One region of the Paraburkholderia sp. AV2 genome, then DNA from elsewhere that is predicted to be linked to it. Evidence: predicted binding sites of a transcription regulator. Region 1 holds the regulator's gene; the other holds the start of a gene.
The links. The regulator LexA, encoded in region 1, represses DNA repair genes until DNA is damaged. The targets are predictions, from matches to a motif close to ACTGTATNNNNATACAGT.
Positions count from the first base shown of each region.

Region 1 (9,676 bases):
CGGGAGATGAAGCGGTGCAGCGAGCGGCAGTGACGGTCAGTCCAGTCCATCATCGGCGCCACGGAGACGCGGCGGGGGCTGGAGACGGGATTGGCGGACATGAGAGAAGGCGCGAAAACGCAGCGTGCAAGGATCAACCTTGTATTTTAACCCAGATGCCATGTCGCGTTGCGCGCTGCGCAAACCCGATGTGAAGGTCTGCCAGCGTCTGTCAGCAAAAATCTGTCGGCAAAATCGCTTGACCCTATTTTCGACCGGACAAGCCCGCACCTGGCGTCTACGCACGCGCAGGCGCCGCCTCGTCTGGGCGATCCTCTGAAAAATCCGCGCGGGCGTGGTAGTTTCAGCGTCTGACCAACTCACGATGGAATACGCTTCGATGGACTACCGCACACTCGGCGACACGGACGTGAAGGTGAGCCTGATCGGTCTCGGCACGATGACCTGGGGCGAACAGAACACCGAGCGCGACGCGCACGAACAGATCGACTACGCACTCGATCAGGGCGTCACGCTGATCGATGCCGCGGAGATGTATCCCGTGCCGCCGCGGCCCGAGACCCAGGGCCTGACCGAGCGCTATATCGGTACGTGGCTCGCCCAGCATCGCAGCGCGCGCGATCGCATCGTGCTCGCCAGCAAGATTGCCGGGCCGGCGCGCCAGCCGCACAATCCGCGCCATATCCGCGGCGAGGGCAACCAGTTCGACCGCAAGAATCTCACCGAGGCGCTGGAAGGCAGCCTCAAGCGCCTGCAGACCGATTACGTCGATCTCTATCAACTGCACTGGCCCGACCGCAGCACGATGACGTTCGGCCGCAACGTGTATCCGTGGGTCGACGACGCCTATACGGTGCCCATCGAGGAGACCTTGTCCGTGCTGGCCGAGTTCGTGAAGGCAGGCAAGGTGCGTCACATCGGCGTGTCGAACGAGACGCCGTGGGGCGTCGCGCAATTCCTGCGCGCGTCCGAAAAGCTGGGCCTGCCGCGCATCGTCAGCATCCAGAATCCCTATAGCCTCGTGAACCGCACCTTCGAAAGCGGGCTTTCCGAGTTCACGCATCGCGCGGGCATCGGTCTGCTCGCGTATTCGCCGATGGCGTTCGGCTGGCTCTCCGGCAAGTACGAGGGCGGCGCGCGCCCCGAAGGCGCGCGCATCACGAAGTTCGAGCGCTTCCAGCGCTACAGCAAGCCGCAAGCCGTCGCGGCCACGTCCCGTTACGTCGCGCTCGCGAAGGAGCACGGCTTCACGCCCGCACAGTTCGCGCTCGCCTTCGTCAACAGCCGGCCGTTCGTCACGAGCAATCTGATCGGCGCGACGTCAATGACGCAGTTGAAGGAGAACATCGCCAGCGTCGACGTGAAGCTCTCGCCCGAGGTGCTCGCGCAGATCGACGCGCTCCACGAACAGCAGCCCAACCCCGCACCCTGACCGCCGCCCGGAAGCCGTGAAGCGTCGCGCGCCCGGCAGGTCCGGGTAGTTGCGCGACCCGCGCCACGCGCCGCCGCCCGCGAGGTGCGTGTATCCTTGCGCTCGCCGCGCCGGCGGCGGCGTAGTGCCGACAGCGTTCGACATGCCGCGAAAGCCGTTTGGCGATTCGCGCGCCATACACTACGATCCAGCTTGCGCTGTCGGGGCCGTATCGCACGATACGGCCCCGACTGCTTCCCCCTTTTCCCGGAGAACGTTCACGATGACGAGCGCCCGCGACGCGCAACCGACGCCCTCGTATGGCTGGCCCATTTTTTTTCTGCTGGCGGTGGCCGGTCTTTTCTACGTGAAGTGGTTCCCGTATTACCACCGTGCCTTTACGGCCGAGGCAACGCATTCGATCGGCAAATCCATTCTGATGGGGGCCGACGCCAGCGCGCCGGCGCCGTCGGTGTCCGCCGCGCTCGATTATGCGTGGGCTTATGGCAAGGCGATCTGGCAGGCGATGGTTCTCGGCCTGCTGCTGGGGTCGGCGGTTCAGGCGCTGCTGCCGGTCCAGTGGGTCGCGCGCGTGCTCGGGCGCCACGGCTTCGGCAGCGTCGCGGCGGGTGGTCTTCTCGCCGTGCCGGGCATGATGTGCACCTGTTGCGCGGCGCCCGTGGTGGCCGGGCTGCGCGCGCGCAATGCCTCGGCGGGCGGGGCGATTGCGTTCTGGCTCGGCAATTCCGTGCTCAATCCCGCTACGCTCGTCTTCATGGGCTTCGTGCTCGGCTGGCAGTGGAGCGCGCTGCGTCTGGTCCTGGGCGTGCTGATGGTCTTCGGCCTCGGCTGGCTCGCGAACCGGCTCGTCACACCGCAGGAGGCGCACGCCGCCGACGACCGCCTCGCCCAGCTCGCGCAGCAGCAGGCGGACGGCGGCAGCATGTTCGTGCGCTGGCTGACACTCTTCGTGCGCATGGCCGTGCGCCTCATTCCCGAGTACGTCGTGCTCGTGCTGCTGCTCGGCGCGGCGCGCGCGTGGCTGTTTCCGCATATCGGGCCCGAAGTGACGAGCAGTCTCGGCTGGATCGTCGCGTTCGCGGTGGCGGGCATGCTGTTCGTGATCCCGACGGCCGGCGAGGTGCCGATCATCCAGGCGATGCTCGCGCTCGGCATGGGCGTTGGCCCGGCCGGCGCGCTTCTCATGACGCTGCCGCCCGTGAGCGTGCCGTCGTTCGCGATGCTGACGGGCTCGTTCCGTGCGCGCACGCTGGCCTTGGTGGCTGCGGTGGTCGTGTTGTTCGGTGTGGTTTCGGGTCTTGCCGTAGTGGCATTCGGCTTCTAGCGGCGTGTGGCGGGGCGGGGGTGGCGCGTCCGCACGGCGCTTTGGTGCGGCCCTCGTTCGCGATGCTACGATGGAGTGCGAAGGGAATCAGGCATTGATGTCATGCATAAGCGGGGCGGGCGGCAAGCCATGGGCAAGCCGTTCGACGGTTTTGCGTGGGACAGGAGAAAGGGGCTTCAGCCCGGGAATGAGCATGGCACAGCAGAAAACGAATCCGAAACTCGAACAGGCGCTCACACGCGGCGACCTCGCCATTCGCCAGGCCAATTCGGCACGCGCGACGGCCGTGCTGCGCGCGCTCGGAAAAATGGTCGTGGAGGCCTCGGCGACGATAGGCGTCGAGGCGCACGTCGCGATTCCCGACGGCGACCGTATCTACGATCCCGCCGACGGTGTATGGCCGCAGCAGTTGCTGGTCTCGCTCGACGGTCCGGTGGAGGACTCCGACCCCGAGGAGATCCGCATCGTGCGGCTACTCGCGCAAACGCCGGCAACCACCTTCCGCATTGAATGGCATCGCGCCGACGGCAAGCTCGGCCGCGAGGAAGGCGGCCCGTTCGCGACGGTGGCCTTTATTTCGGACGTCGATATTCCCTGGGGCGACGACGAGGATTGATCCGTCGTCACGCCTTGTCGGCGCGAGGCGGCGCATATCGCGGCCGCGCGCGCTTTCAGCGCATCATCCGCCTGCGGAACAGCACGGTCGCGATTGCGAACGGCACCAGCACGTACACGGCCAGCACGAACACATGCGTTGCCGCGTTCTCAACGGGGCGCCCCAGCATGGCTGGACGGATCAGTTCGACGGCATGCGCGAGCGGCAGCATCAGCGTGATGTGTTGCGCGGCCGACGGCAGCTGCGTGATCGGAAAGAACACGCCCGAAAGCAGCAGCATGGGCGTGAGCACGAGCGTCTGGTAGAACATGAAGAAGTCGTACGACGGCGCAAGCGCTGTCACGATCATCGCGCAGCTCGCGAATGCGAGCCCGGCGAGTGCGATCACGGGTAGCGCAAGCAGCATCGACGGAAAGCTCGCGTAGCCGAGCACGCCCGCCACGAGCATGATGGCGGCGCCCGACAGCATCGACTTGCTCGCGGCCCAGACGATCTCGCCCAGCACGATGTCGCCGAGCGAGAGCGGCGTGTGCATGATGGCTTCCCACGTACGCTGCACGTGCATGCGCGAGAAGCCCGAGTACATCGACTCGAAGCTTGCCGACATCATCACCGACGACGACACCGTGCCCGCCGCGAGGAAGGCGATATAGGAGACGCCGTCCACGTGGCCGACCATCAGGCCTAGCCCGAAGCCGAGACCGAACAGATAGATCATCGGGTCGGCGAGATTGCCGAACATCGAGGCGAGCGCGAGCTTGCGCCACACGAGATAGTTGCGGCGCCAGACGGCGACCCAGTGCGTCGTGCTGGAGGGCAGCGCGGCGCGCGGCTCGCGTTGCGGGTGGCTGGCGGGGTGCGCTGGCGCGCGGTCTTCGGTGCGTGCTTGCATAGGGGGGAGGGATGAGGCCTCGCGGGTGTCGTCGTGCCGGTTCATGCGCGTTCTGTCCTGCCAGTCTTGATCCTGCCGGGTTTAATCCTGCTGGGTTTAATCCTGCATCTCGCGGCCCGTGAGCCGCAGGAACACGTCTTCCAGATTCGCGGGCCGGTGCAGATAGCGCAGGTCGGCGCGCTGGCGCAGATGCTGGTGCACGGGCTGCGGATCGTCGACATAGCAGAAGAGCGTTTCGCCGCTGATTTCCGTGCGTATCGCGAAGGGCGCCAGTTCATCGCGCAGCGCGACTGGGTCGGGGCCGTACACTTCGATCACGTCGTAACCAATCTCGGATTCGATCAGCGCGTTCGGCGCACCCTCCGCGATCTTGCGGCCTTCCTCGATCACGCATACGCGTTTGCAAAGTCGTTCGGCCTCCTCCATGAAATGCGTGGTGAGCAGGATGGTCTTGCCGCGCGCAAGCAGCGAGCGCAGCCGCTCCCAGATGAGGTGGCGCGCCTGCGGATCGAGCCCGGTGGTCGGTTCGTCGAGCACCAGCACATCGGGGTCGTTGACGAGCGCGCGCGCAAGCGTGAGGCGCCGGCGCATGCCGCCCGAGAGCTCGCTCACGCGTGCATCGGCCTTGCTCTCGAGCCGCGCGAATTCGAGCAAAGGCGCGACGAGCGCACGCGCCTCGCTGGCGGACAGGCCGAAATAGCGGCCGAATACGAGCAGGTTCTCGCGGACCGTGAAGTCCGGATCGAGATTGTCGAACTGCGGCACGACGCCTACGCGCGCGCGGGCATGGCGCGCCCGCGCGGGCACCGGCTCGCCGCAAAGGCTGATGCGGCCCGCATCGGGTGCGACGATGCCAAGCAGCATGCGCAGCGTCGTGGTCTTGCCCGCGCCGTTGGGTCCGAGAAGCCCGAAGCATTCGCCGGGCCGGACCTCGAAGGACAGGCCATTGACGACCGCCCTGTCTCCATAGTGTTTGATGACCTGCTCGAATTCGATGGCGGGTGCGGACATAGGCCGTAATGAACGATGAGTTCGACGGAAGCGGTGCACGCGCGATGCACCATGAGGGGGCCTATTCTAGAGCAATCCTGTGCCTCCGGCCGACGGCAAAACCTGCCACGACAAGCTTTGACGCAGCAACGACGTAAGTCCGCCCCGCAGGATTCCGGATCGGGCGCAACACGGCCGGACCTGGCGTTTTCCAGCCCTTGCATGTGGAATTGCGGCGCACCATCATGAAATTGCACAGCCTGCGATTCGCGTGGGCGGGGGAGAAACATCATGGCGAGCTACAAAAAGATTCTGCTTTGTTACGACGGCTCGCGCGAAGGCCGCAAGGCACTGCGCTGCGGCGCGGATCTTGCGCTGGACCTGCGGGCGGAAACGCATCTGCTTTCGGTGGTCGACATGCGTTCGACGATCGCGCAGAGCGCCGGCCTCCTGACCGACGTGGCCTGCGGCCGCTTCGAAGAGACGGCGCGCGAGATTCTTCAGGAGGGTGTGGAGTGGCTGACCGAGCGCGGCGTGCATGCGCAGGGTCACTTCGCCTTCGGCCATCCTATCGACGAGATCGCGAATCTGGCCAACGAACTGCACGTCGATCTGGTGGTGGTGGGGCACCGCTGCCGCACCGGTCTCTCGCGCTGGTGGATGGGGGCGGGCAATACGCTGCTGCTCGACCGCGTGTCGTGCAGCATCCTCGTAGCGTGTTCTTCGGCTGCGGAGCAAAAGCAGCAGGCGCAGGAGGCGGCTTGAGTGCCGCCTGAGTGCCGCCAATAGCGGTGCGATTCGCCGCTATTGGTCGCTGTTCGTATCGGCCGGGTCGTTCAATTCGACCGCCGCGAGCTTCCACGAAAACAGGCCATGGCGTTGCAGGACGGCGGCGTAACGCTCGCCGCTCGCGCTGCGCTGCCAGGTCACGACGAATTCATCGAGGCTGCGGTAGCCGGCCGTGGTCTGAGGCCGTGGCGCCGGCTGCGCGTTTTCAGCCGGGGCGGCCGGAGGCGTCGGGGCGGGCGGATTGGCGGGCGCAGGAGCCGGTGCCGCAGCGGGATTGCCTGCCTGGGGCGGCTGCTCGCCCGGCTTTCCGGTGGGCGGCATGCCATTGAGCAGCGCGGCGACGCCGTCCGGTGTCGCATACGCGTCCACGAGCGGGCCGATGAGGGCCGCGCCAATCACGGCGCCGAACAGCAGCAACGGGTTACTGCTGTGCTGCGCCGCGATGCGCCGCTGAAGCAGTTTGCCAACCTGCTGCTTCAAACTCGCGCGCAAAGCCGGGTAGTCGACATATTCGCTGAGCGTGGCCGCATCGCGCGCATCGGCGGCGGCCTTCAGCCGATCCAGCGCGACATAGGGCGACGCATAGCCGTAGCCCAGCGCGGCGACGAGCGCCAGCGCGACGAGCACGACGGCGACGGGTTTGATCCAGCGTTTGTTCGAAGCGGATTCGGTCATCATTCAGGTCGGGAGTGATGGGACACGTCCTGTTGACCGCGCCGGCGCCGAAACGATCCCGAAGCTTCTTGCCGGACCTTCCCCCACCGCCTTCACGCGCCCTGTGTTACCGGGCGAGCGCCGCCGGGTCGGCCTGTTCGGCGATGCAGCGGTCGATCATGCGGCACACCGCATCCATGGTTCCCACCATGATCAGCCGCGAGGGGCCGTGATAGACGCGCACCGGCGCGCGGCGATCCGGCTCGGCGTGATTCAGGCCGCTGTTGAGCGAAACGCGCGCGAATGCGGGCTGTGCGGATGGCAACGATGGAAGGTCGACCGGAGTCGCGGCCGCACCGGCGGCGGACTCATAATCCGCTGCCTCGAAGAGCGAACCGGACAAGGCGGCGGCCGTTGCGCGCGCATTGCGCGCGGCGCAGTCGGCGAGGCCGCGCAGATGGCGCAGGCGGCCAAATTGACGAAAGGGCAGCAGACGGGCAAGACGTTCCATAACTCCCTCCAGACAGTGTTCGGATTATCAGAATTCGGTGGGGCGGATCAGCCCGACTGCGATGCCTTCCAGCGCAAATTCGGCGCTGCTGGCCTCGACGAAGATGTTCTCGTAGTCGGGGTTTTCGGCAATCAGTTCGAGGCCGTTCGGCCGGCGCTTCAGGCGTTTGACGGTGACGTCGTCGCCAAGGCGCGCCACGATGATCTGGCCGTCTTTCGCTTCGCTTTTCTTTTGCACCGCGAGCAGGTCGCCGTCGAGGATGCCGGCGTCGCGCATCGACAGGCCGCGCACCTTCAGGAGGTAGTCGGGCTTGCTCGAGAAGAGCGCGGGGTCGCACGCGTAGTGCTGCGAGATGTGCTCCTGCGCGAGGATCGGGCTGCCGGCTGCCACGCGGCCGACGAGCGGCAGCGAAAGCTGCATGATGCTGGCGTGCGGCAGCGTGAACTGGTGCGGGAGGTCGTCCGGACCCGGCATGAGACGGATACCGCGCGACGCGCCGGCGGCCAGTTCGATCACGCCCTTGCGCGCCAGCGCGCGCAGATGCTCCTCGGCGGAGTTCGCGGAGCTGAAGCCGAGTTCGGCCGCGATTTCGGCGCGGGTGGGCGGGAAGCCCGTGCGCTCGATCGCGCGCCGGATCAGATCGAAAACCTGCTGCTGTCGTGCGGTGAGTTTGGTCATGGCGCCACTGTATGGATAGACAGGTGACTGTATTTTTATACAGTATTCGACGCTTTTCAAGTGTTACTTGAAGTTCTTCGTTCGGCCGGCGCCGGAACGTGCAAATCCCGCATCTGCCAGGACGACAGCAGCGTTATGAGGTCCGGTCAGCTTTCCTTAGCACAATTGGATATGAAAGAATAAGAAAACATCATTTTTACTCATTTAAGCAAATTGTTAGACTCCGCTGCATCGTTAGCTGCAATCACGCACGACAACACGGAGAAAGCGGATGCGTAGTGGGAATACGGGGAACGCGGGAAAAAATGGCTGGTTCAGGACGCTGGCTGCAAGACTCCTGATCGGTGCGGTGCCGCTGGTCGGCATGGCTATGCTGATGCCGGTTGCCCACGCGGAGACTTCGCTCCTGAACGTTTCCTACGACCCGACACGCGAGCTCTACCAGGACATCAATAGCGCCTTCATCAAGGAATGGAAGGCGAAGACCGGCGAGACGGTCACGATCAGGCAGTCGCACGGCGGCTCCGGCGCGCAGGCGCGCTCGGTGCTCGACGGGCTGCAGGCCGACGTCGTCACGCTCGCGCTCGCTTACGACATCGACGCCCTTGCGAAGAAGGGCCTCGTCGCCGCCGACTGGCAAAAGCGCCTGCCCGACAACGCCTCGCCGTATACCTCCACCATCGTGTTCCTCGTGCGCAAGGGCAATCCCAGGCACATCAAGGACTGGGGCGACCTCGTGAAGCCGGGTGTTTCGATTGTTACGCCGAATCCGAAGACTTCGGGCGGCGCGCGATGGAACTATCTCGCCGCCTGGGCGTATGCGCTGCACCAGCCGGGCGGCAATGAGGCGACGGCGAAGGCGTTCGTCACGAAGCTCTACAAGAATGCGGGCGTGCTCGACTCGGGCGCGCGCGGCGCGACGACGAGCTTCGTGCAGCGCGGCATTGGCGATGTGCTGATTGCATGGGAGAACGAAGCGTTTCTTTCGCTCAAGGAGTTCGGGCCCGACAAGTTCGAGATCGTGGTGCCGTCGGCAAGCATTCTGGCCGAGCCGCCCGTTGCCGTGGTCGACAAGGTGGTGGACAAGCACGGCACGCGCAAGGTGGCCGAGGCCTATCTGCAGTTCCTCTATTCGGAGGAGGGCCAGGAAATTGCGGCGAAGAACTTCTACCGCCCGCGTTCGGACAAGGTGCCGGCGAATCTCACGGCGAAGTTTCCGAAGCTGAAGCTGTACACGGTCGAAGACACCTTCGGCGGCTGGGCGAATGCGCAGAAGACCCATTTCGCGGACGGCGGCGTGTTCGATTCGATCTACGCGCCGCAGTGATGTGGCCGTGATGCAAACGCCGCGGCCGCATTTTGCGGTCATCGACGAGCACGCCTCGAAGGCGCGCTTTTTGGCGCATGGCGCCGCAGCAATCTGAAAGAGCCACGAGCATGACGACGTTTCGATTACGCAAGCCGAGTGCGCTGCCGGGATTCGGCCTTACGCTCGGCATTACGGTGGCTTACCTGAGTCTCGTGGTGCTGATCCCGCTTGCGTCCACTTTCCTCAAGACCGCGACGCTCGACTGGGGGCAGTTCGTGCGCGCCGTGGCGTCGCCGCGCGTGATCGCGTCGTACCGGCTCACGTTCCTCTCGGCGCTGGGTGGGGCGCTCATCAACGCGGTGTTCGGTTTTTTGCTCGCGTGGGTGCTCGTGCGCTATCCATTTCCGTTCAAGCGCATCGTCGATGCGCTCGTCGATCTGCCGTTTGCACTGCCCACCTCCGTGGCGGGCATTTCGCTCGC
Region 1 covers NZ_JBANLK010000002.1:165,067-174,742, forward strand. The annotation lists gene dusA (tRNA dihydrouridine(20/20a) synthase DusA) at 1-101, opposite strand, end outside; gene V8683_RS02520 (NADP(H)-dependent aldo-keto reductase) at 380-1,432, shown strand; gene V8683_RS02525 (permease) at 1,695-2,756, shown strand; gene V8683_RS02530 (hypothetical protein) at 2,950-3,372, shown strand; gene V8683_RS02535 (ABC transporter permease) at 3,428-4,264, opposite strand; gene nodI (nodulation factor ABC transporter ATP-binding protein NodI) at 4,361-5,275, opposite strand; gene V8683_RS02545 (universal stress protein) at 5,546-6,019, shown strand; gene V8683_RS02550 (DUF2939 domain-containing protein) at 6,059-6,718, opposite strand; gene V8683_RS02555 (hypothetical protein) at 6,825-7,208, opposite strand; gene lexA (transcriptional repressor LexA) at 7,236-7,886, opposite strand; gene V8683_RS02565 (sulfate ABC transporter substrate-binding protein) at 8,158-9,213, shown strand; gene cysT (sulfate ABC transporter permease subunit CysT) at 9,324-9,676, shown strand, end outside.

Region 2 (9,676 bases), on a different contig from region 1:
AGCGCCTCGGTGAGCTGCGCGGCCTGTTGCGGCTCGCGATCACGCATGGCGTGTTCCAGAAGCAGGAGGCGCAGCAGATCATGGAGTACCTGCGGCTGCTCAAGCCTGAAATCTTCGTCGAGGAACCCGACGACATCTTCACGCGCCTCGCCGCGTGGCTGCGCAACTTCTTCGTGCCGCCGCAGCGCAGCCAGCCGCGCCGCCAGTCGAATTGAGGAGGGCGTCTGACCGCGGGGCGTCCAACTACCGGCGCCCCGAGCGGCCACCCTCGCCCGCCTAATCCCACATCTTCCTGAGCTTCGCACCGATCTCGATCTTCGCCTGCGCGGCGGCGGCAAGGCCGGCCGCGCTCGGCGGCGCGACGGCGGGCGCGGGCGGCCACGCGCGCGACTCGAAGAGCGGCAGCGCCGCCGCTGCAATGAAGCGCGTGCGCGAAGCCCATATGTGACGGTCGCCCGAGGCGGTCTGGTTGTGGACGTAGAAGCGCTGCGGCACGACGATGTGCAGATCCTCTTTCGCACGCGTCATCGCCACGTAGAGCAGGCGACGTTCCTCTTCCAGTTCTTCGTCGCTGCCCGCGCCGAGATCGGACGGGATGCAGCCATCCACGCCGTTGAGCACGAACACGTTGCGCCACTCCTGCCCTTTCGCGGAGTGGATCGTCGAGAGGATCAGGTAGTCCTCGTCGAGCAGTGGATTGGCCGATTCCGCGCTCGTGGCGTCGGGCGGATCGAGCGTAAGTTCCGTCAGAAAGCGCTCGCGCGAGGCATAGGTGCTCGCGATGCTCTCCATCTGCAGCAGATCCGCGAGGCGCACGGCCGCGTCCTCGTGGTTGCGCTCGAGGTGCGGCTCGTACCAGCGGCGTACGCGCTCGAACTCGGCGGGCCACGGCGTCGCGCGCCGGCCGATATCCTCGATCAGCGCGGCGAAAGCGGCCCAGTCCTCGGCGGCGCGCGGCGGCGGCGCAAACGCCGCGAGCGCTTCGGCCGCGCGATACGCGCCCGTGCAGGCCGCGACCTGGTCGAGCAGCCGCGCGGCCGTCGCGGGCCCGACGCCCGGCAACAACTGGGCGACCCGAAAACCCGCCACGCGGTCGAGCGGATTCTCCGCCCAGCGCAGCACCGCGAGCACGTCCTTGACGTGCGCGGCATCGAGAAAGCGCAGTCCGCCGAACTTCACGAACGGGATGTTGCGCCGCGCGAGTTCGATTTCGAGCGCCGCGCTGTGGTGAGCGGCGCGAAACAGCACGGCTTGCTGCTTGAGCTTCATGCCCGTCTCGCGCGCCTCCAGAATCTGTTCGACGACGTAGCGCGCCTGAGTGGCCTCGTCGGCGACCGTCACGAGGCGCGGACGCTGCGCCGAGGGCCGGTCGCTCCAGAGATTCTTCGTGAAGCGCTCGCGCGCGGCATCGATCACGGCATTCGACGCGGCGAGGATGGGCTGCGTCGAGCGATAGTTGCGCTCGAGCGTGACCTGGCGCGCGGGCGGATCGAACTGCGCGGGGAAATCGAGGATGTTGCGCACTGTCGCGCCGCGAAACGAGTAGATGGCCTGGGCGTCGTCGCCGACCACCGTGAGGCCGCGTCCGTCGGGTTTGAGCGCGAGCAGGATGGCGGCCTGCAGGCGGTTGGTGTCCTGGTACTCGTCCACGAGCACGTGATCGAAGCGGCCCGCCAGATCGGCGGCAAGCGAGGGCTCCGCGGCCATGTGCGCCCAGTAGAGCAGCAGGTCGTCGTAGTCGAGCACGCTCTGCTTCTGCTTCGCATCGACGTAGGCCGCAAAGAGCGCCTTCAATTGCGGCTCCCACTCGAGGCACCACGAAAACGAGCGGTTCAGCACGTTCACGAGCGTGTCGCCGGTGTTGACGACGCGCGAATAGATGGCGAGGCAGGTGTTCTTCGACGGAAAGCGCCGCTCTTTCGCCGAGAGACCCAACTCGTGGCGCACGAGGTTCATCAGGTCGGCGGAATCCTCGCGGTCGTTGATCGTGAAGGCCGGCGAAAGGCCGATCTGCTCGGCGTATTCGCGCAACAGGCGCGCGCCGACGCCGTGAAACGTGCCCGCCCACGTGAGTCCCTGCGCGAGCGCGGCCGCCGCGCCCGGCACGCCCGCGGCGATGCGGCCCACTCGGCGTTTCATTTCCTCGGCCGCGCGGCGTGAGAACGTGAGAAGCAGGATGCGATGCGGATCGGCGCCGTTGACGACAAGATGCGCGACGCGATGCGCGAGCGTATTGGTCTTGCCCGACCCCGCGCCGGCAATCACGAGGAGCGGCGGGGGCAGCGTCGCGCCGGGCGCGAAACCGTCCGGGCCGCCATGCTCGACAGCCGCCCGCTGGGCGTCGTTGAGCTTCGAGAGCCAGTTGGCAACCTCAGTGGAAACTGCGGTGGCAACGACATCGCTCGCGGCGGGGTTTTCGACTACGCTGGACACGGCAGTGGGCGTCTGGAAACAAGGGGCGACGCATACTGTATATCCATACACCCCACGCCGGCAAGCACCGATCCTGATGCGATCTGGCAGTATTCAGGCTCAAAGCCTCCCGTTGGCCCCATCCTCCGCATGCCGTATGATGCGAACCCTTCGAATGCATCCTCCCGCGCCCCGAGCCGACCTCGCCATGCCCAATCTCGATTTCACGTTGACCGGCGAATTCGTCGAACTGCACAACCTCCTGAAGATCACGGGGCTCGCCGACAGCGGCGGCTCGGCCAAGCAGATCGTCGCTTCGGGGGCGGTGAAGGTGGACGGAGAGGTCGAACTGCGCAAGACCTGCAAGGTCCGCGCGGGCCAGGTCGTGCTGCTGGGCGACACGCGCATCGCGATCCGCGAAGCGGAATGAAAGAAAATGCACCAGAAGTGGGCTTCGTGATCGACAATAGGGCTAACCCGCAATAAGCTGTCGATTCCGACAGAACGCCCGATAAAACGCTAAAACGCCGCGCGGCGCGACTCTTCGCGCCGCTTGTCTTTTATGACCCGACCGACGCTCTCCGCGCGCGCCATCGCGCCGCCCACGCTTTCCCGCCACGCCGCCGACACCGCGCGCCTCGCCGCCCCGCTCGCCATCGCCCAGCTTTCGCAGATGGCCATGAGCGTGACCGACACCGTGCTGCTCGGCTCGCTCGGCGCGGATGCGCTTGCGGCGGGCGGGCTCGGCGCGAACCTGTTCTTCGTCGTCGTGACGGTGCTGCAGGGTGTGCTGACTTCGGTAAGCGTGAGCGTCGCCCAGGCGCGCGGCGCGCAGAACGATCAGGACGTGCCGCATATCTACTGGACCGGCTTCGCGCTCGCGCTGCTGCTCTCGCTGCCCGCGTTCGCGCTGCTCTCGTTTGCGGGCCCCATCCTGCTCAGACTTGGCGAACCGCCGCTCCTCGCGCAGCACGTTGGCGACTACGCGGCCGTGCTGCGCTGGGGCGCGCCCGCGAGCCTGATCGCCGTGGGGCTCCTGCGCTCGTTCCTGCCGGCCATCGGCGCCGCGAAGCGCCTCCTGTGGGTGTCGCTCGCGTGCGTGTTCGTCAACGGCTTCCTCAACTACGGGCTGATCCACGGCGCGTGGGGACTGCCGCACCTCGGCTTCCTCGGCTCGGCAACGGCGACCGCCATCACGATCTGGCTCACCGCCATCGTCCTGATGGCGCTCCTGCACCTGCGGCCCTCGCATCAGCATTTCGTCGCCGCGCGGCGGCCCACGGGGCCCATGATGGGCGAACTCGTTTCGATCGGCTGGCCCGTCGCGATCACCTACGCAGTCGAGGCGATGCTGTTCCTCGTCACCGGCCTGCTGATGGGCCTGCTCGGCGAAACGCCGCTCGCCGCGCACCAGATCGCATTGAACGTGGCCTCCGTGTCGTTCATGGTGCCGCTCGCAATCGGCCAGGCGGCCAATGTGCGCGTCGGCTACTGGTCCGGCGCCGGGCAGCCGGGCGCGGCACGCCATGCCGGCCTCGTCGCGCTCGCGCTGGGCGGAGGCTTCATGTCGCTCTCGGCGCTCGTGATGGTGTTCGCGCCGCACTGGATCGTCGGGCTCTACCTGCATCTCGACGATCCCGCGAACGCTGCGACCGTCTCGCTCGCGACCTCGCTGCTCGGCGTGGCGGCGCTGTTCCAGATCGCCGACGGCGTGCAGACCGTGGGCTCGGGCTGCCTGCGCGGCCTGAAGGACACGCGCATTCCGATGATGGCGGCAACGCTCGGCTACTGGGGCATCGGCTTTCCGATCGGCTATGCGCTCGCGTTCCACTTCGGGCTGGGCGCGCGCGGGCTCTGGTGGGGCCTCGCCGCGGGCCTTGCCACGGTCGCCGTGCTGATGACGCTGCGTTTTCACCGGATGAGCCTGCGGCGCGTCATCGTCGCGGCCACCGGAGCCCGCCAGGCCTGACGCGCCTCGGGCAGTTAAGCGTCCGGTTAAAATGGGCGCGCCACGGTCGCCGTCCAGTTGTCCATGAGGCGCGCCTCCGCATCGGCCGATAACAAACGCAGCCACGCCCAAAAAACCAAAACCGGACCACCCCGCCATGCTTGCCCCGATCACCCGACTCTTCCCGCTCTGGGCCGTGCTCGTCTCCCTCGTCGCGTACTTCGTGCCGGGCGCGGTCGCGCCAATCGCGCCGCACGTCACGACGCTGCTCATGATCATCATGCTCGCGATGGGCGTCACGCTCTCCTTCGCCGACTTCCAGCGCGTGTTCACGCGGCCCGCGCCCGTGCTGGCCGGCATCTTCCTGCATTACCTCGTGATGCCGCTCGCCGCATGGGCGATCGCAAAAGCGCTGCACATGCCGCCCGACCTCACGGCCGGCATGGTGCTCGTGGGCAGCGTGGCAAGCGGCACCGCTTCGAACGTGATGATTTATCTGGCGCGCGGCGACGTCGCGCTTTCAGTGACGATCAGCGCGCTGTCCACGCTCGTCGGCGTGTTCGCCACTCCGCTCCTCACGCGTCTCTATGTCGATGCCTCGATCACGGTCGACGTGCGCGGCATGCTGCTGAGCATCCTGCAAATCGTCGGCCTGCCGATCCTGATCGGCCTCCTCGTCAACCGTCTCGCCCATGGGCTCGTGCGCCGCATCGAGCCGGTGCTGCCGCTCGTCTCGATGGCCGCGATCCTCGCGATCATCGCCGCTGTGGTGGGCGGCACGCACGCGAGCATCGCGACGGTCGGGCCGCTGGTCGCGCTCGGCGTGGTCCTGCACAACGGCCTCGGCCTGCTGGGCGGCTATTGGGGCGGACGCCTGCTCGGCTTCGACGAGTCCGTGTGCCGCACGCTCGCCATCGAGGTCGGCATGCAGAACTCGGGCCTCGCCGCGACGCTCGGCAAGCTCTACTTCTCCCCCCTCGCCGCGCTGCCCGGCGCGCTGTTCTCGGTGTGGCACAACCTTTCGGGGTCGCTGCTCGCGGGCTACTGGGCCGGCAAGCCGGCGCGCGGCAGTACGCGCGCCAGCACGCTCCCGTAGAATCAGGCCGACTCCGCAGGAAAGAAGACAGCGCGCCACGACCGCACGGGAGACCCCGCTTGACTGCGCCACCCGCACCGACCCAAGCTCCAACGCGCCGCAATGCGGCGCGCCCTTTCGCGCGATTCCTGCGCGCCGCTCTTGTCCTCCTCTGCGCGACGCTCGTCGCCGCCTGCGCCACGCGGCCGCCCGCCACGGCCTTGCCGCGCGACACCACCCAGGCGCTGCCGCAGACCACGCCCACCGCCCTCGGCACCGCGCTCGCGGCGCCCGAAGCCGCGCACCCGGGCCAGTCGGGCTTTCGCCTCCTCGCCACCGGCACGGACTCCCTGCAGATGCGCATCGCGCTCGCCCGGGCCGCGACGAAGACGCTCGACATGCAGTACTACATCGCGAACGAGGACACGACCGGCAAGCTGCTGCTGGGCGCGGCGCTCTATGCGGCCGACCACGGCGTGCGCGTGCGCATGCTCGTGGACGACCTGAACTTCCACGACATCGACAGTCTGATGGCGGCCCTGAACACGCACCCGATGATCCAGATCCGCGTGTTCAATCCGTATGGCAGCGCGGGCGAAGGCATGTTCGCGCGCACCACGAACTTCTTCACGAACCTCGACCAGTTCACGCGCCGCATGCACAACAAGGCGATGATCGTGGACAACCAGCTCGCGATCGTGGGCGGCCGCAACCTGGGCGACGAGTACTTCAGCGCGAGCCCGACATTGCAGTTCACCGATCTCGACGTGCTCGCGGCCGGCCCGGTCGCGGCGCAGATCTCGGCAAGCTTCGACGCGTACTGGAACAGCAGCGTCGCCTATCCCTTGAGCGCGCTGAACCGCCAGCAGTTCGATCCGCGCGAGCTCGACGCCGCGCGCGACGAATTGCGCCGCCACTGGCACGAGAACGCCGATCCCTATAACGCGAAGCCGCTCAACGCCACGCCGCTCGACGTTCAGATCGCGCAACACCAGCTCGACCTCGAGTGGGCGCGCTGCTCGTTCGTCGCCGACTCGCCGGAGAAGATCGCCGACGCGCAGGCCGCTCCGAGCGGCGAAGTGGGCGCCGCCATGCAGTCGCTCCTCGACCGCATCCACACGGCGCACAGCAGCGTGCAGGCCTTCACGCCCTACTTCGTGCCGCACGACGCGGGAGTCGAGGAGGTGCGCAAGCTGACCGCGCGCGGCGTGCGCGTGGCGTTCCTGACCAACTCGCTCGCCGCCACGGACGCCGTCGCCGTGCAGGCCGGCTACAGCCCCTATCGCGTGCCGCTCCTGCGCGCCGGCGCGGAACTCTACGAGTTCAAGGAGGACGTGCCCTCGCGCAGACCGGTCAGCATCGCCGGCTCGCATTCGCGCTCGAGCCTGCACGCGAAAGCCTACGTCATCGACGACGAGACCGTCGTGATCGGCTCGCTCAATCTCGACCCGCGCTCCGCGAGCCTGAACACCGAGCTCGCGCTGACCATCGACAGCCCGGTGCTCGCCCACGAGGTAGCGAGCTATTTCGCGCGCGCGACCTCGCCCAAGGTCAGCTACCACGTGACGCTCGCCACGCCCGCCGGCACCAACGGCGCGGCCACGGCCTGGCCGCTCGTGTGGACCGACGAGGAAGACGGCATGATCCACACGTACAACGTCGATCCGAACGCCGGTTTCTGCCGAAATCTGTTGACCGGGCTATTCTTGCTGTTGCCGGTCGACAATCAGTTGTGAAATTCCCGCCTTCGACCGGACACCCAGGCGGACCGAAAGCGGACCCGAAAGCGGCGCCTGAGCCATCGCCGGCGTCGCGCCACTCACCGGAGTGCACCATGACCGAAGACGTAAGACTGGAGCGCGACACGTTCGGCGAGATCGCCGTGCCCGCCGCGCGCCTCTGGGGCGCGCAGACGCAGCGCTCCCTGCAGAACTTCCGCATTTCGACCGAGAAGCAGTCGCCCGAGCTGATCAACGCGCTAGCCACGATCAAGCGCGCGGCCGCCGAGGTCAACCTCGCCCTCGGCGTGCTCGACGAGAAAAAAGCGCGCGCGATCGTGCAGGCTGCCAACGAGATCATCGAAGGCAAGCATCCCGGCGAGTTCCCGCTCGCGGTCTGGCAGACCGGCTCGGGCACGCAAACCAACATGAACCTCAACGAGGTGATCGCGAACCGGGCGAGCGAGATCCTGGGCGGCGAGCGCGGCGAGGCACGCCTCGTCCATCCGAACGACGACGTCAATCGCGGCCAGTCGTCGAACGACGTGTTCCCGACGGCCATGCACGTCGCGGCCGCTTACGGCATCGTCAAGCATCTGCTGCCCGCGCTGAAGACGCTGCGCGACACGCTCGACGCCAAAGCAAAGGCCTTCGCCGGCATCGTCAAGATCGGCCGCACCCACCTGCAGGACGCCACGCCGCTCACGCTCGGCCAGGAGTTCTCCGGCTATGTCGCGCAACTCGACCAGGGCATCAGGCATGTCGAGTCGGCGCTGCCGCATCTCCATGAACTCGCGCAGGGCGGCACCGCCGTCGGCACGGGCCTGAACGCGCATCCGCAGTTCGCGCAGAAAGTGGCCGAAACCATCGGCAAGCTCACGGGCGTGCCCTTCGTCACAGCGCCCAACAAGTTCGAGGTGATGGCCGCGGCGGACGCGCTCGTGTTCGCGCACGGCGCGCTCAAGACGGTCGCCGCGAGCCTCATGAAGATCGCCAACGATATTCGCTGGCTCGCGAGCGGCCCGCGCTGCGGCCTCGGCGAACTCTCGATTCCCGAGAACGAGCCCGGCAGCTCGATCATGCCCGGCAAGGTGAACCCTACGCAGTCCGAAGCAGTGACGATGCTCTGCTGCCAGGTGTTCGGCAACGACGTGGCCGTGAACTTCGGCGGCGCGAGCGGCAACTTCGAGCTCAACGTGTTCCGGCCGATGATCGCGCACAACGTGCTGCAGTCGATCCGCCTGCTCGCGGACGGCGCGCTCAGCTTCAACGATCACTGCGCCGTGGGGATCGAGCCGAACCACACGCGCATCGACACTTTGCTCAACGAATCGCTGATGCTCGTGACGGCGCTCAATCCGCACATCGGCTACGACAAAGCCGCGCAGATCGCCAAGAAGGCGCACAAGGAAGGCACGACGCTCAAGGCCGCCGCACTCGCGCTCGGCCACGTCACCGAGGCGCAGTTCGACGAGTGGGTCAAGCCCGCCGACATGGTGGGAAATCCGAAAAAGTAGCTGGCGCTTCGCCTTCGCGCAAAGCAAACGGGCGGCGAGGATTCGAAACCTCGCCGCCCGCTTTGCGTTCACGAAAGTCGTGCGTCAGACCTGGCCCTTCGCGACTTCCTCGGGCTTCAGTTCGACGATCGCGTCGAGCGCATGCCTCACGTCGAGCGCGTACTTTGCGAGGCGCTGCTGCTCTTCGGTTTCGGGCGTGAACGTCGGCACGGGAATCGGATTGCCGTTTTCGTCCACGGCAACGAACACGATCAGGCAATCGGTCGTGAGGCGCAACTGGCCGCTCTTCGGGTCGCCGGCATGCACCGTGATGTGGATGTGCATCGAGGTGCGGCCCGTCGCCACCACGCGCGCGCGCAGTTCGACCATGTTGCCGACGAGGATCGGCCGGCGAAACCGGATGTTGCCCACGCTCACCGTCACGCAGTAGCGGCCCGACCAGACGGCCGCGCATGCGTAGGCGGTCTCGTCGATCCACTTCATCAGCGCACCGCCGTGCACTTTACCGCCAAAATTCACCGAAGTCGGCTCGGCCAGAAAGCGGAACGTCGTTTCCGAACGGTCCAGCGGCTGGGAAGGCGTACTCATGATGGGCTCCGCTCGTGGGGTTTGCCGCTTGCGCAGCTTGCTTGTGGGAAGGCGTCGATTATACGGTTGCATCTGGGCCGGCGCAGCGTCTGGCCGAGCCCCGCCTCCCCCCAACGCCCTACGCTGCCGCGAAGCGCTCCCGGTATTCGAGCGGCAGCACGCCATAGCTGCGCTCGAAGGCGCGCCGCAGGTTCTGCTCGCTGCCGAAGCCGCAGTCGGCGGCGATCCGCTTGAGCGGCCGGCGCGATTGCACGAGCGCGTGCGCCGCGGCCTCCACGCGCATCGCCGACACCGTGCGCGCCGGCGTACGCCCCACCTCTTCGGCATAGCGCCGCGCAAACGTGCGCGGGCTCATGCTCGCCGCCTCGGCAAGCCGCTCGACGCTCAATTCCGTATGCAGGTTCGCGGCCATCCAGCC
Region 2 covers NZ_JBANLK010000061.1:14,706-24,381, forward strand. The annotation lists gene V8683_RS27915 (DUF4088 family protein) at 1-215, shown strand, start outside; gene V8683_RS27920 (ATP-dependent helicase) at 277-2,433, opposite strand; gene V8683_RS27925 (RNA-binding S4 domain-containing protein) at 2,621-2,842, shown strand; gene V8683_RS27930 (MATE family efflux transporter) at 2,975-4,381, shown strand; gene panS (ketopantoate/pantoate/pantothenate transporter PanS) at 4,518-5,456, shown strand; gene V8683_RS27940 (phospholipase D family protein) at 5,516-7,171, shown strand; gene fumC (class II fumarate hydratase) at 7,270-8,670, shown strand; gene V8683_RS27950 (acyl-CoA thioesterase) at 8,755-9,258, opposite strand; gene V8683_RS27955 (GlxA family transcriptional regulator) at 9,377-9,676, opposite strand, start outside.
Region 2: the regulator LexA is predicted to act here: its motif matches at 2,468-2,485, upstream of V8683_RS27920 (ATP-dependent helicase).